2 regions of the Blastococcus sp. HT6-30 genome follow, and region 1 is predicted to be linked to the other one. Evidence: riboswitches for the same ligand, from Rfam matches in the RefSeq annotation. Region 1 holds a riboswitch; the other holds the start of a gene.
What was found. Region 1 has a riboswitch for cyclic di-AMP ahead of ABC795_RS06400 (peptidoglycan DD-metalloendopeptidase family protein). Riboswitches for the same ligand answer to the same signal wherever they lie in the genome.
Positions count from the first base shown of each region.

Region 1 (5,599 bases):
ACGCGCCGTTATCGGCAGTGGCGGAGCAGGGCTCCCGGAACAAGTTTGCACGATGGTGACCCCATCGCGCCAGCCCGGGTGCGACTGATGGGGCGAAAGTGGTCGGTGATTCCGGCGTCGGCGCCTTGTCGCTGGTCAGCCCGCCACTACCACGCCCACCGGGCGACGTCCAGCCACTCCAGGCTATTCACAGGCTCCCACCCTCGGCCGACGGTCCGGCGCGAGGAGCGGAGACGCCACCGGGCTAGGACTCCGAGATCCGTTCACGGAGAGTCATGTGGCGCCGGGGTTGCAGGCGCGAGCACCGTCTGGCGGTGATTACTAGTTGTGGTCGTCGAGCCACGAGGCGTGCGTCCGCTGCAGGACCCAGGACCGAGCAGGCCGGGGTGGTGGCGGCTGGGCCCGTTCCCGAGCGGGACGGCGCCGCCGTTCCCATGCCTGGCACGGCGGAGCCCCGGGTAAGGGCCTGACGTGGGCGGACACCAGGGGATGGCCGAGGCCGATCGTGACGAGGTCGCCGGCATGGTGCTCGGCGCGTGGGACGCCTTCCTGGCGCAGGCCGCGTCGATCGACCTCGACCGCCCGTCGCGCCTGCCCGGTTGGCGGGCGCACGAGATCTGCGTGCACCTGGGCTGCTGGGAGGACCACGCCGCGCTGCACGACCTCATCACCTCTGCGCGGGCCGGTGGGCCGGGAACGCCACCGGACCCCGACGCGGTGAACGCCCGGGTCACGGCCGCGCACCGCGACGCCTCCCGCGAGGAGGTGCTGGCCGCGCTGCGCCGCAACCGCGAAGCGACCGCGCGCTACCTGGCCGACGAGCCCGTGGAGCTCGACGCCGCACCGGCGGTCTCCGTCGTGGGCCGGCTACCGCTGCTGAGCGTCGTGCTCGGCCAGGCCTACGAGCTCGCCGTCCACGGACTGGATCTCGTCTCGTGCGGGGCCGAGCCGCCGTCGGCGGCCGTCCTGCAGTCCGGCCTGGCGGCGCTGACCGACGTCACCGGCGCGCTGGCCGCCTCGACCGGCATCTTCGGGCGCGTCAGCCTCGTCACGCCGGACGGGGGCTGGGGGTTCACCGCGCACGGAGGCGGCTGGCAGGTGCGCCGCCTGCCGGCCGGCGTCGTCGACGGGCCGGCCGTCGAGGCCGCGGCCGACCTGCTTCTCGATGCCGCCTCCGGCCGGGTCAACCCGGTTCCGGCTGTGGCCCGCCGCGCGCTCAAGGTGCACGACGTCGGCGGGCTGCTGCAGCTCGCGCCCATCGTCCAGAAGGTGCCGGGCATCCCCGGCGGGCCGATCCTGCAGCTCGCGGCGCGCACCGTGGGCGGCGCCGGGGGGCTGCTGGGCCGGTTGTTCGGGCGCGGCTAGATCCGCTCCTGGCTCCGCCCGGCGTCGCCGCCACCGGTGCCAGGCGGCGGCGACGCCGAGGACCAGCACGACCACGACAGCGACGACCGGCAGGGCCGACGGCGTGCCCACCCACGCGGCAACGGCACCCGCCGAGGCGCCGACGCCCACCTGGACCACCGTGCCGGGCACCAGCCCGACCGCGGTGGCGGCCACGTAGGTCCGCGGCCGGACGCCGCTGAGGCCGGCGGCGTAGTTGACCACGACGAACGGCATCATCGGGATCAGCCGGCCCGCCAGCACGGCGACGAAGCCCCGGTCGGTGAACAGCCGGTCGGCGCTCCTCACCCGCGGGCCCGCCAGCCGCTCGGCGGCCGGCCGGCCCAGCCCGCGCGCGAGTGCGAAGGCGACCAGGGCCGCCAGCAGCGAGCCGGTGAGCACCACGGCCACCCCGAGGCCAAAGCCGAGGACGGCTCCGGCCAGCGCGGCGACCAGCGAACGCGGCACCGGCGCCAGCAGCACCGCCGCCTGGCCGGCGATCAGCAGCACCCAGGTGCGCGCGTCCCCGTGCTCGATCCAGCCGCGCACCGTGGTCCGGCCGGGGAGGTCGACGACGAGGGCCACGACCACCCCCGCGAGCAGCAGCGCGACGAGCAGCCCGGCGCGCAGCCAGGTGCCCTCCCCCGCCGTCGTCCGCACGGCACCATCCTGGACGACGACGCCGTGCGGCCGATGCGGACGAGCCGGATCAGCCGCAGCTGCCGCCGAGGGAGATGCCGCGCTGGGCCAGCCACGGCACCGGGTTGGTCCGGTCGGCGTAGAGGCCCCCGCGGTGCACCTCGAAGTGCAGGTGCGGCCCGGTGGACTGGCCGCGGTTGCCGACCTCGGCGATCTGCTGACCGCCCTCCACGACCTGGCCCGGAGTCACGAAGAACTGGTTGATGTGGCCGTAGACGGTGATCACGCCGTCGTGGTGCTGGATGGCGACCGCGAGACCGAACCCGCTGGCCGGCCCCGCCTGCAGGACGACGCCCGGCTCCGGCGTGAAGATCGGGGTGCCGATCGACGCCGCGATGTCCACGCCGAGGTGCATGGTGCCCCAGCGGGCGCCGTAGCAGGACGTGACCCGGCCCTGGGTGAGACCGGTGCCACCGCCGGTCGCGGTGACCGCGCCGACGGCCTGCTCGGCGGCCTGCAGCTGGTTCCAGGTGCCCGCCGGATCGGCGGTGCCCTGCATGCTCAGCATCCGGATCTCCGCCTCGCGCAGCTGCTCGTCCAGCGCCGCCTTCTCCGCGCTGAGCGCGTCGAACTCGGCCTGCGCCTCGGCGAGGAGGGCATCGACGGCCACCTGGGCCTCCTGGGCGGTGCGCGCGGCCGCATCCCGCTGGGCGACGGCGGCGCGCGCCTCCTCGTCCAGCCGGGCCTCCCGCGCCTCGGCCACCCGGAGCTCCTCGAGCACCTCGGCCCGGTCCTCGCCGAGGAGCTCGAGGGTGGCGGCCTGCTGGAGCAGCTCTCCGGGGCCCTCGGCGTGCAGCACCATCTCCATCTCGCTGAACGTCTCGTCCTGGCCCATGTAGGCCTCCCGGCCGAGTGCCGCGACGTCCCCCTGGGTGCGCGCCACGGCCGCGCGGACGGCGGCGAGCTCGGCCGCGATGGCGTCGGCGTGCTGCTGGGCGGTCGCCAGCTCGGCCTCCGCCTGCAGCACGGCGCCGCTGGCCTCCTCGGCGCGGAGCGTCATCTGCTCCAGCCGGGCCTCGGCGTCCTTGACCCGCTGCTCGATGGAGGCGACCTCCTGGGCGACGCGGTCGTGCTCGCTCTTCGCGTCGCCGGGTGCGGCCGTCGCAGCCGTCGTCCCCAGCAGGGAGAGGGCCAGCAGAGCGGTCAGTGCGGTGGCGGCCCGACCGATGCGGCGGAGGCCCCCGCGGGTCGGCACGGTGGGGTGGTGCTGGTCGTGCGAGGTCGCCAAGGCGACGGTCTCCGTTCCTCGGTCCGCCTACCAGGTCAGCTGACGGGTTCGGGCCGGAACGTGGCCCTACCCACCTGCCCGTGGAGGCGCAGGCGGGATTCACCCCAGAGAACATGGGTCCCCGGTCCATCCGGCCATCCGGCCGCACGGTTCGGCGGGGTCCGCCCGAGCCCCCGGGTTCGGGAGCGAGGTCAGGTGGACCGCGGCAGACAGTACAAGCGGATCGGCCAGATGTCACAGCCCGGTAACGAGACGCACCTCCTGACACGGGCGGGTCCGAGCGGTGCGTCGCCTCGATCTGGCAGGCTGTCAGCGCCGGGGCGGTAGCTCAGCCGGTCAGAGCATGGGACTCATAATCCCTGGGTCGTGGGTTCGAGCCCCACCCGCCCCACCGGTCGTGACCTGCGCTTTCACGCCTCTTGGTGGCACCGCTTCCGCCCGCACGCCCTGGAGGTGGCACGACGGCGGACGCGTCGGCGCAGCCCCCTGCCTCGCCGGATGAGGCTCCGCCTCGACCTCAAACACAGCAGGAACCGTGATCTCCGCCTCGTCGGGACGATCCACCGCCATCGATGCCCGAATCGTGCCCGGCGCCACGGCGACGAGGACGAGCCGTCGACGCGCCGACCGCGCCCCGACGCCCTGGTGCACACAGGCTGCGCAGTTGCCGAACCGTCCAGGACGAGGGGCCCAAGGCGCCGGCGGAGCACTACTGCGGCCGGGGTCCCCCTTCCCCCCAGCGGCGCGCGCTGGGCCCCGTCGAGCAGGTCGACCGCGACCGCACCCCCCTGGCCGGCTCGACCACGTCGTCACGGGCGACGAGCTGCTGCCCGATCCCGATGCCGATCGTCTCGATGGGCACCGCCGGATCCCCGGAGGGCCCGCAGCCCGCCAGCACCAGCACGGCCGCGCCGCCCGTGAGGCGGCAGGCCGTCGGTCGGGTCGGGGCGCCGGGTCATCTCCTGCCGATCTCGTAGACGTGCGCGACCACCGTCGCCTCGTCCCCGGGCCCGACCAGGAAGGGCGCGGCGCCGGCCCGGAAGGCGACCAGCGACGGGTCGTCGCTGGCGTCGATGGCGCGGGCGGCCGGCCGGTACGCCGTCCCGATGCCGTGGTTGTCCGCGATGCTGCCGTACTGGCCGTCGAAGGTGACCGTGGTGACGTTCGGGCTGTCGTCGTTGTCCCGGCTGTCCAGCTGCGGAACGACGTCGTGCGCGTTCTCCAGCGCCAGCACCTGCACCGACGACGGCACCTCCGCCCGCGCGATGGGTGAGCCGGTGGTGACCACGCTGCGCACGTCGAAGTCGAAGTCCGGCGTGCCGGCGTCGGCGGCCGCCTGGACGGCGACCATGCCGCCCTGGCTGTGCCCGACGAGCATCACCGGGTCGGCGGGGCCTGCCCCCGCTCGCCGGAGCGCCTCGGCGATCGCCTGCTGACGGGTGGTGGCGTCGCCGCCGAGCACCCGAACGTTGGTGCCCAGGTCGTGGGTCTGCGGGTTGACCGGCCCGAGCGGCGCCTTCCAGTCGGCGGTGCCGGGGATGTCGACGACGTAGGCGGTGCTGCCGTTGGCGGAGGTGACCACCCGGACGGCGATCGTGTCGTGCTCGGGGCCGGAGCGCAGCGCGCGGACCTCGAGCGCCCCGAGCAGGTCGTCCACGCCCCGCGGTGCGACGACCGCGGGTCCCGAGTCGTCGCCGGGCAACGGCGTGACCACCGGGCTCCCGTCCGGCCACAGCCGGCCGAGCCGCCGAGCCGCCACCCGGACGTCTGCCCCGCCGAGCCACGGCCCGGTCAGCCCGACGGTCAGCAGGCTCATGCTGCTGCCGAGACCGGGCAGGGCGCCCATGACGTCATCGACCAGCCCGGGGTGCTCGGTCAACCAGCGCTCGGGGTCGTCGAGCACGGCGGCGATGTCGGCCGCGACCCCGAAGGGGTTGGTTGCGACCCGGCCGGCGCCGCCGAGGACCAGTGCCCCTGCCGCAACCGGCCAGAGGAACCCGGCGGCCCACTCCAGGGCGTCGGCCAGCTCGGCCAGTGCGCGGTCCGCGGCCTCGTAGGCGGCGGCCGCGCCCTGCAGGACCACCGCCCGGGCGGCGAACCGCGCGGCGAGCACGGTGAGCCCGTCCGGGCCGTCCAGCGCCTCCAGCAGCGCGGCCTCGAACCGGGCCACGCCTGCCGGGTCGAGCAGGGCGGAGGCCAGCAGGTCGGGGTCGGCCAGCACCGGGCGGCAGCGGGCGCTGGCGCTCGCGAGCTCCTCGGCCAGACCGGTGCTGCCGCGGGCGAGGGTGA
Region 1 covers NZ_CP155792.1:1,322,402-1,328,000, reverse strand. The annotation lists gene ABC795_RS06405 (maleylpyruvate isomerase N-terminal domain-containing protein) at 472-1,365, shown strand; gene ABC795_RS06400 (peptidoglycan DD-metalloendopeptidase family protein) at 2,093-3,310, opposite strand; cyclic di-AMP (ydaO/yuaA leader) riboswitch at 3,321-3,477, opposite strand; tRNA gene ABC795_RS06395 (tRNA-Ile) at 3,628-3,701, shown strand; gene ABC795_RS06390 (alpha/beta hydrolase) at 4,266-5,599, opposite strand, start outside.

Region 2 (5,599 bases), 1.1 Mb from region 1:
ACGGTCGAGCGGTGGCAGCTGCTCGATGCGCCCGGCTACCAGGTCGAGCACGGGATCTCGCTGACCTTCCTGCTGGCGGGTCGGTACGCCCGCCCGCTCCAGGACCTCCTGCACGGCGTCTGGCTCGGGCACCCCCTGCACCCCTTCCTCGTCACCGTGCCGATCGGGTCCTGGAGCGCCGCCGCCCTGCTCGACGGCCTCGACGCCACCGGCCGCGGCGGTCCGGGCGCCGGGCAGGCGGCGCGCACCGTCGTCGGCCTCGGGATCGCGGGTGCGGTGGGCGCCGCCGCGAGCGGGATGACCGACTGGCAGCACGCCCACGACGAGGCCCGCCGGGTCGGCCTCGTGCACGCGGCCCTCAACAGCACCGCGCTCGCCCTCTACGCGTGGTCGTTCGCCGACCGGGGCCGCGGCCGCACGGTGCGGGCGCGGGTGACGGCCGCCGCCGGCTACGCCGTCGTCCTCACCAGCGGTTACCTGGGCGGCGTCCTGTCCTACCGCCACCGGCTCGGCGTCGACCACTCCGCGGCCGGCCGGTCGCCCCGCACCTTCACCCCGGTCGCGCGCCTGGCCGACCTCCCCGACGGCGAGCCGTTCGGCGCCGACGTCGACGGCGTTCCGGTGGTGCTCGTCCGCACCGACGGCGCGGTCCGGGCGGTCAGCGGGCGCTGCCCGCACATGGGCGGTCCGATGGGGGAGGGCTGGCTGCACCGCGACGAGCTGGTCTGCCCGTGGCACGGGTCGCGCTTCGACCTCGACACCGGGGAGCCGGCGCAGGGGCCGGCCACGGCCCCGCTGCCCTGCTACGACACCCGCATCAGCGACGGCGCGGTGGAGGTGCGGCGGCGGGCCCGGTGGCGCAGCCCGACGGCGATCACCACGGAGGAGGAGGCGTCCCGATGAAGGCCGACGAGGTGCTGATCGCACACCACGACGTGCTGCGCGGGCTGCTCCGCGAGCTGGCGGAGACCACCGAGGCGCAGGCCGACCGGCGGGAGGAGCTCCGGAACCGGTTCCTCCGCGAGATCGAGATCCACGCCCAGATCGAGGACGAGCTGTTCTACCCCGCCGTACCCGACGTCTCCCCGCTGCTGGCGCTCGCGCACGCCGAGCACCGGCAGATCGACGACCAGGTCGCGACCGTCATGCGCACGGACGTCACCGATCCGGAGTTCGCCGGCGAGGTGCGCATGCTGGAGAAGACGGTGCGCCATCACACGATGGAGGAGGAGCAGCGGATGTTCCCCCAGTCGCACGCCCTGGGAGAGGAGCGCCTCGAGGAGCTCGGCGATCAGTTGCGCGCACGGCAGCAGGAGCTGGCCCGGTCGGGCGGGATGCGGCTGATCGTGCGGCTCAAGCGGGCCACCCTCCGCTCCGTGTGACGGCCGCCCTCAGAGATAGCCGCCGGGTTCCGCCGCCCGCGCCTCGGTCGGGTGCACGCGCTCCTCGCGCCGGGCGTACAGCTCCGCCAGCGTCATCGGGCGCTCGGGAGCGGGAGCGCCGTCGCCCAGCCACGCCTGCGCCTCGTCCGGCGACAGCAGCTCGAACTCCACCTGGCTCAGGCACCGGCCGGGGCGGGTGATCGCCGGGTGCAGGCGGCCGACGTCCTCGTTGGTGGTCAGCAGGACCAGCACCCGGAGTCCGTGGCCGAGGATGCCGTCGCAGAGGTTCAGCAGCCGGCCCAGCGATGCGCCGGCCCGCACCTTGGCGTCCGAGCGCAGGTACTCGTCGCAGTCCTCCGCCACCACCAGCCGCCACCGGCCGTCGTCGTCCTCGTCCTCGTCGACCCCCGCCACCTGCAGCAGGTACTGCGGCTCGGCGAAGAGCCGCTCGGGGTCCATCACGTAGTGCACCCGGCACCAGTCCGACCACTCCCGGCCGAGGGCCCGCACGGCCGTCGTCTTCCCCGTTCCGGGGACGCCGTGCCACAGCACCAGGCGCCCGGCCCGCCCCGACATGTCGGTGGCCGTCATGAGGGCTGCCAGCGACCGCCGCGTCCGCTCCGGGTAGTTGACCGCAGCCTCGGCCCAGCTGGGTGCGGTCACCCGGCGCGAGGACTCCAGCCCGCCGTTCGAGCCGCCCGACCAGAAAGCCATCTGCACCTCGCCCTCCGGTGCGGCCGTGACCTGCTCGGCGCCGGTGACGACCTGCGCCACCAGCGCCTCGACGGCGGCCAGGTCGGCACCGACGACGTCGACCGTCGTCATCCGGTTCGCCACCTCCAGCCGCGCCAGCAGCCCCGGCAGGGCGGCGACGACCGTGCGGGAGCTGCCGTCCTTGCGGTCCAGGCGCAGCACCGCGCCGTCGGGGAGCAGCGGCAGCGGGTCCGCCACGGCGCCGGTCACCTCGCCGCTCCGCTGGTAGGGCATGCCGCCGTCCCACTGCGCCTGCACCAGCATTCCGCTGGCGAAGTCGAACCGGTCCAGCCACAGGCCCGGCCGCAGGAACCCGTGCGGAGGAGGGGACTGGAGGTGGTCGGTCACGGCTCTCCCTGCACAGGCGGTCGTCGGGCACGGACGGTAACCCGGAGGGGTGTCAGGACGCCCGGACGGCGATGCCCCCGGCCGCGGGAGCAGCCGGGGGCATCGACGCGGAGCGCGTCCCGATCAGGCGACCCGGCGGGCGGTGTTGTAGCCCCACATCGAGTCGACCGGCACGACCGCGACCGGCTGGCCGAAGGTCGAGGAGTGCACCATCAGCCCGTCGCCGATGTACATGCCGACGTGGCCCACCGGGTCGTAGAAGAAGATCAGGTCACCGGGCTGCAGGGCGGCGCGGCTCACGGGAACGCCCGCGGTCGACTGCGCCCGCGAGGTCCGCGGGATCTCGACGCCGGCGGCCTGGTAGGCCGACCAGGTCAGGCCGGAGCAGTCGTAGCCGCCGGGGCCCGTGCCGCCCCAGACGTAGGGCTTGCCCACCTGGGCGAGCGCGGTGTCGACCGCGACCTGGGCGGCATGGTCCGGCGCCGCCACCGGGGCGGAGGCGAGGGCCACCGGAGTCGCCGCGACCGGAGCGGGAGCGGGAGCGGGAGCTGAGGCCGAGGCGGTCAGCGGGGTGAGGGCGATCCCCGCGCCGGTGACGAGAGCGAGCGCCGCCCCGCGGAGGGAGCGGCGGGTGGTCGAGGACGTGCGGGTGGTCGTCATGGACGACGGGTTCTCCTGTTCTCCGACAACCGCCTACCGGGTTAGCTGACGGGTTCGGGCGGGGAACTCGCCCGGCGCTCCCGGTCGTGGCCGGTCGCGCTTCACCCCAGTGCTGCGGTGGGTCCCCGGTCCGGGCGGCGGTGCGATCCGACGTCCGGTTCGGCGGTGTCCGCGCGGGTGTCACCGGGTGTGGTGACGACGGGGCCCCGGGCGGACCGCGACGACGCTAGGTCGGTCACGGAAAGGTCACAAAGCGGCCGGACGCGGCTCTCCGGGCCCTCCCGTGGCGGGCCATCCGGCCCCGCCGGGAGCGCGACTCGCCGAGCGGACCTCCGCCGATCCCGACGGCGGTCGCGACTCGTGTCCATCCGACAGCACGGAGAGCGATCGCGCGCTTACTTTTCGATGGTCAGCATGCCCCGACTGGCCGTCCACGATCGCGTGCGCAGCGTCCCGGGCGGGGCGGTGACCGGCGCCACAGCGCGTCGGAGGTCCGTGCGAGCATCGCCGGGTGGCCCGCCTGCTGATCGCCAACCGTGGTGAGATCGCCGTCCGGATCGCCCGTGCGGCGGCGGCCGAGGGGATGACGTCGGTCGCCGTCGCGCCCGCCGACGAACCCGACGCCGCGCACCTCACCGCGGCCGACGAGGCGCACCTCCTCCCCGGCAGCGGCCCGGCCGCGCACCTCGACGCCGCGGCGGTCGTCCGGGCCGCGCGCGCCACCGGCTGCGACCTCATCCACCCCGGCTACGGCTTCCTGTCCGAGGACCCGGCGCTGCCGCGGGCCTGCGAGGACGGCGGCGGACCGCTGACCGTCGTCGGCCCGGGCGCCGCGGTGCTGGAGGTCCTCGGCGACAAGGTGCGCGCCCGGGCGGCCGCCACGGCCGCCGGCGCTCCCGTTCCGCGCGGCACCGCCGACGCCGTCACGGCGGAGCAGGTGGCCGAGCTGGTGGCGGCCAGCGGCGCGGTGATGCTGAAGGCGCGGTTCGGCGGCGGCGGACGGGCCACCCGCGTCCTCCGCCGGGGCGACGACGTCGCCGCCGCCGTCGCCTCGGTCTCCGGCGAGGCCCGGGTCGCCTTCGGCAGCGACGCGCTCCTGGCCGAGGAGCTGGTCGAGGACGCCCGGCACGTCGAGGTGCAGGTGCTCGGGGACGCCGTCGCCGACGTCGTCGTCCTGGGCGACCGCGACTGCTCCCTGCAGCGCCGCCGGCAGAAGGTCGTCGAGATCGCGCCCGCGCCGAACCTGCCGGGTGCGGTCCGGAGGCGGCTGCACGACGCCGCGGCGGCGCTCGCCCGGCAGGTCGGCCTCCGGGGGCTGGCCACCGTCGAGTTCCTCGTGCCGGCCGGCGACCCCGAGCGGTTCGTCTTCCTCGAGTGCAACCCACGGCTGCAGGTCGAGCACCCGGTCACCGACGAGACCCTCGGCCTGGACCTCGTGCGGCTGCAGCTGCGCGTCGCCGCCGGCGCCACGCTCGCCGACCTCGGGCTGGCCGACGGCCCGCCCCGCGCCGTCGGGTGCGCCGTCCAGGCCCGGGTCAACGCCGAGACGCTCACCGCCGACGGCGTCGTCGTCCCCTCCGCGGGCGCGATCGCGTCGCTGGCCCTGCCCGGTGGCCCCGGCGTGCGCGTCGACACCGCGGCCCGGCCGGGCACCGAGGTCAGCCCCCGCTACGACTCCCTGCTCGCCAAGGTGGTGGTGCACGAGCGGCAGGGCGGTCTCCCCGAGGCGCTGGCGCACCTGCACCGGGCGCTGGCCGAGGTCGACGTCCGCGGCGTCGCCACGAACACCGGCGTCCTCCGGGCCCTGCTGGCGCATCCGGAGATCACCGAGGCGACCACCACCTTCGTCGACGACCACCTCGCCGACCTCGCGCCGGCCGTCGCGGCGGAAGCCGGGGAGACCGGCGACGGGCTCCGGGCGCCCGTGCCCGGCACCGTCGTCGCGATCGAGGCCGGGCCGGGCACGACCGTCGAGCCCGGAGGAGCGGTCGTCGTCCTCGAGGCGATGAAGATGGAACACGTCGTCGCGCCGCCGGCCGGTGGCACCGTCCGGCGGATCGCGGTGCGGATCGGCGAGACCGTCCGCCAGGGTGAGCTGCTCGCCGAGGTCGAGCACGCCGCGTCCGGCGGGGACGCGCAGCGCGAGGAGATGGACCTCGACGCCGACCGCCCCGACCTCGCCGAGGTCCGCCGCCGCCACGAGGCCGGCCTCGACGCGCACCGGGCGGAGGCCGTGGCCAAGCGGCACGCCCAGGGCCGGCGCACCGCGCGGGAGAACCTCGCCGACCTCGTCGACCCGGGCAGCTTTCTCGAGTACGGACCGCTGGTCTTCGCCGCCCAGGAGCGCCGCCGCAGCCGGGCGGAGCTGCAGGAGCGCACCCCCGCCGACGGCGTCGTCGGCGGGCTGGCCGACGTCAACGGCGACCTGGTGGGCCGGGAGAGAAGTGCGGCGGTCG
Region 2 covers NZ_CP155792.1:2,411,461-2,417,059, reverse strand. The annotation lists gene ABC795_RS11660 (Rieske 2Fe-2S domain-containing protein) at 1-903, shown strand, start outside; gene ABC795_RS11655 (hemerythrin domain-containing protein) at 900-1,382, shown strand; gene ABC795_RS11650 (DUF5925 domain-containing protein) at 1,392-2,483, opposite strand; gene ABC795_RS11645 (NlpC/P60 family protein) at 2,607-3,143, opposite strand; cyclic di-AMP (ydaO/yuaA leader) riboswitch at 3,159-3,318, opposite strand; gene ABC795_RS11640 (carboxyl transferase domain-containing protein) at 3,655-5,599, shown strand, end outside.
Region 2: it holds a riboswitch for cyclic di-AMP, as region 1 does, so the genes downstream of both, ABC795_RS11645 (NlpC/P60 family protein) here and ABC795_RS06400 (peptidoglycan DD-metalloendopeptidase family protein) in region 1, are expected to answer to the same signal.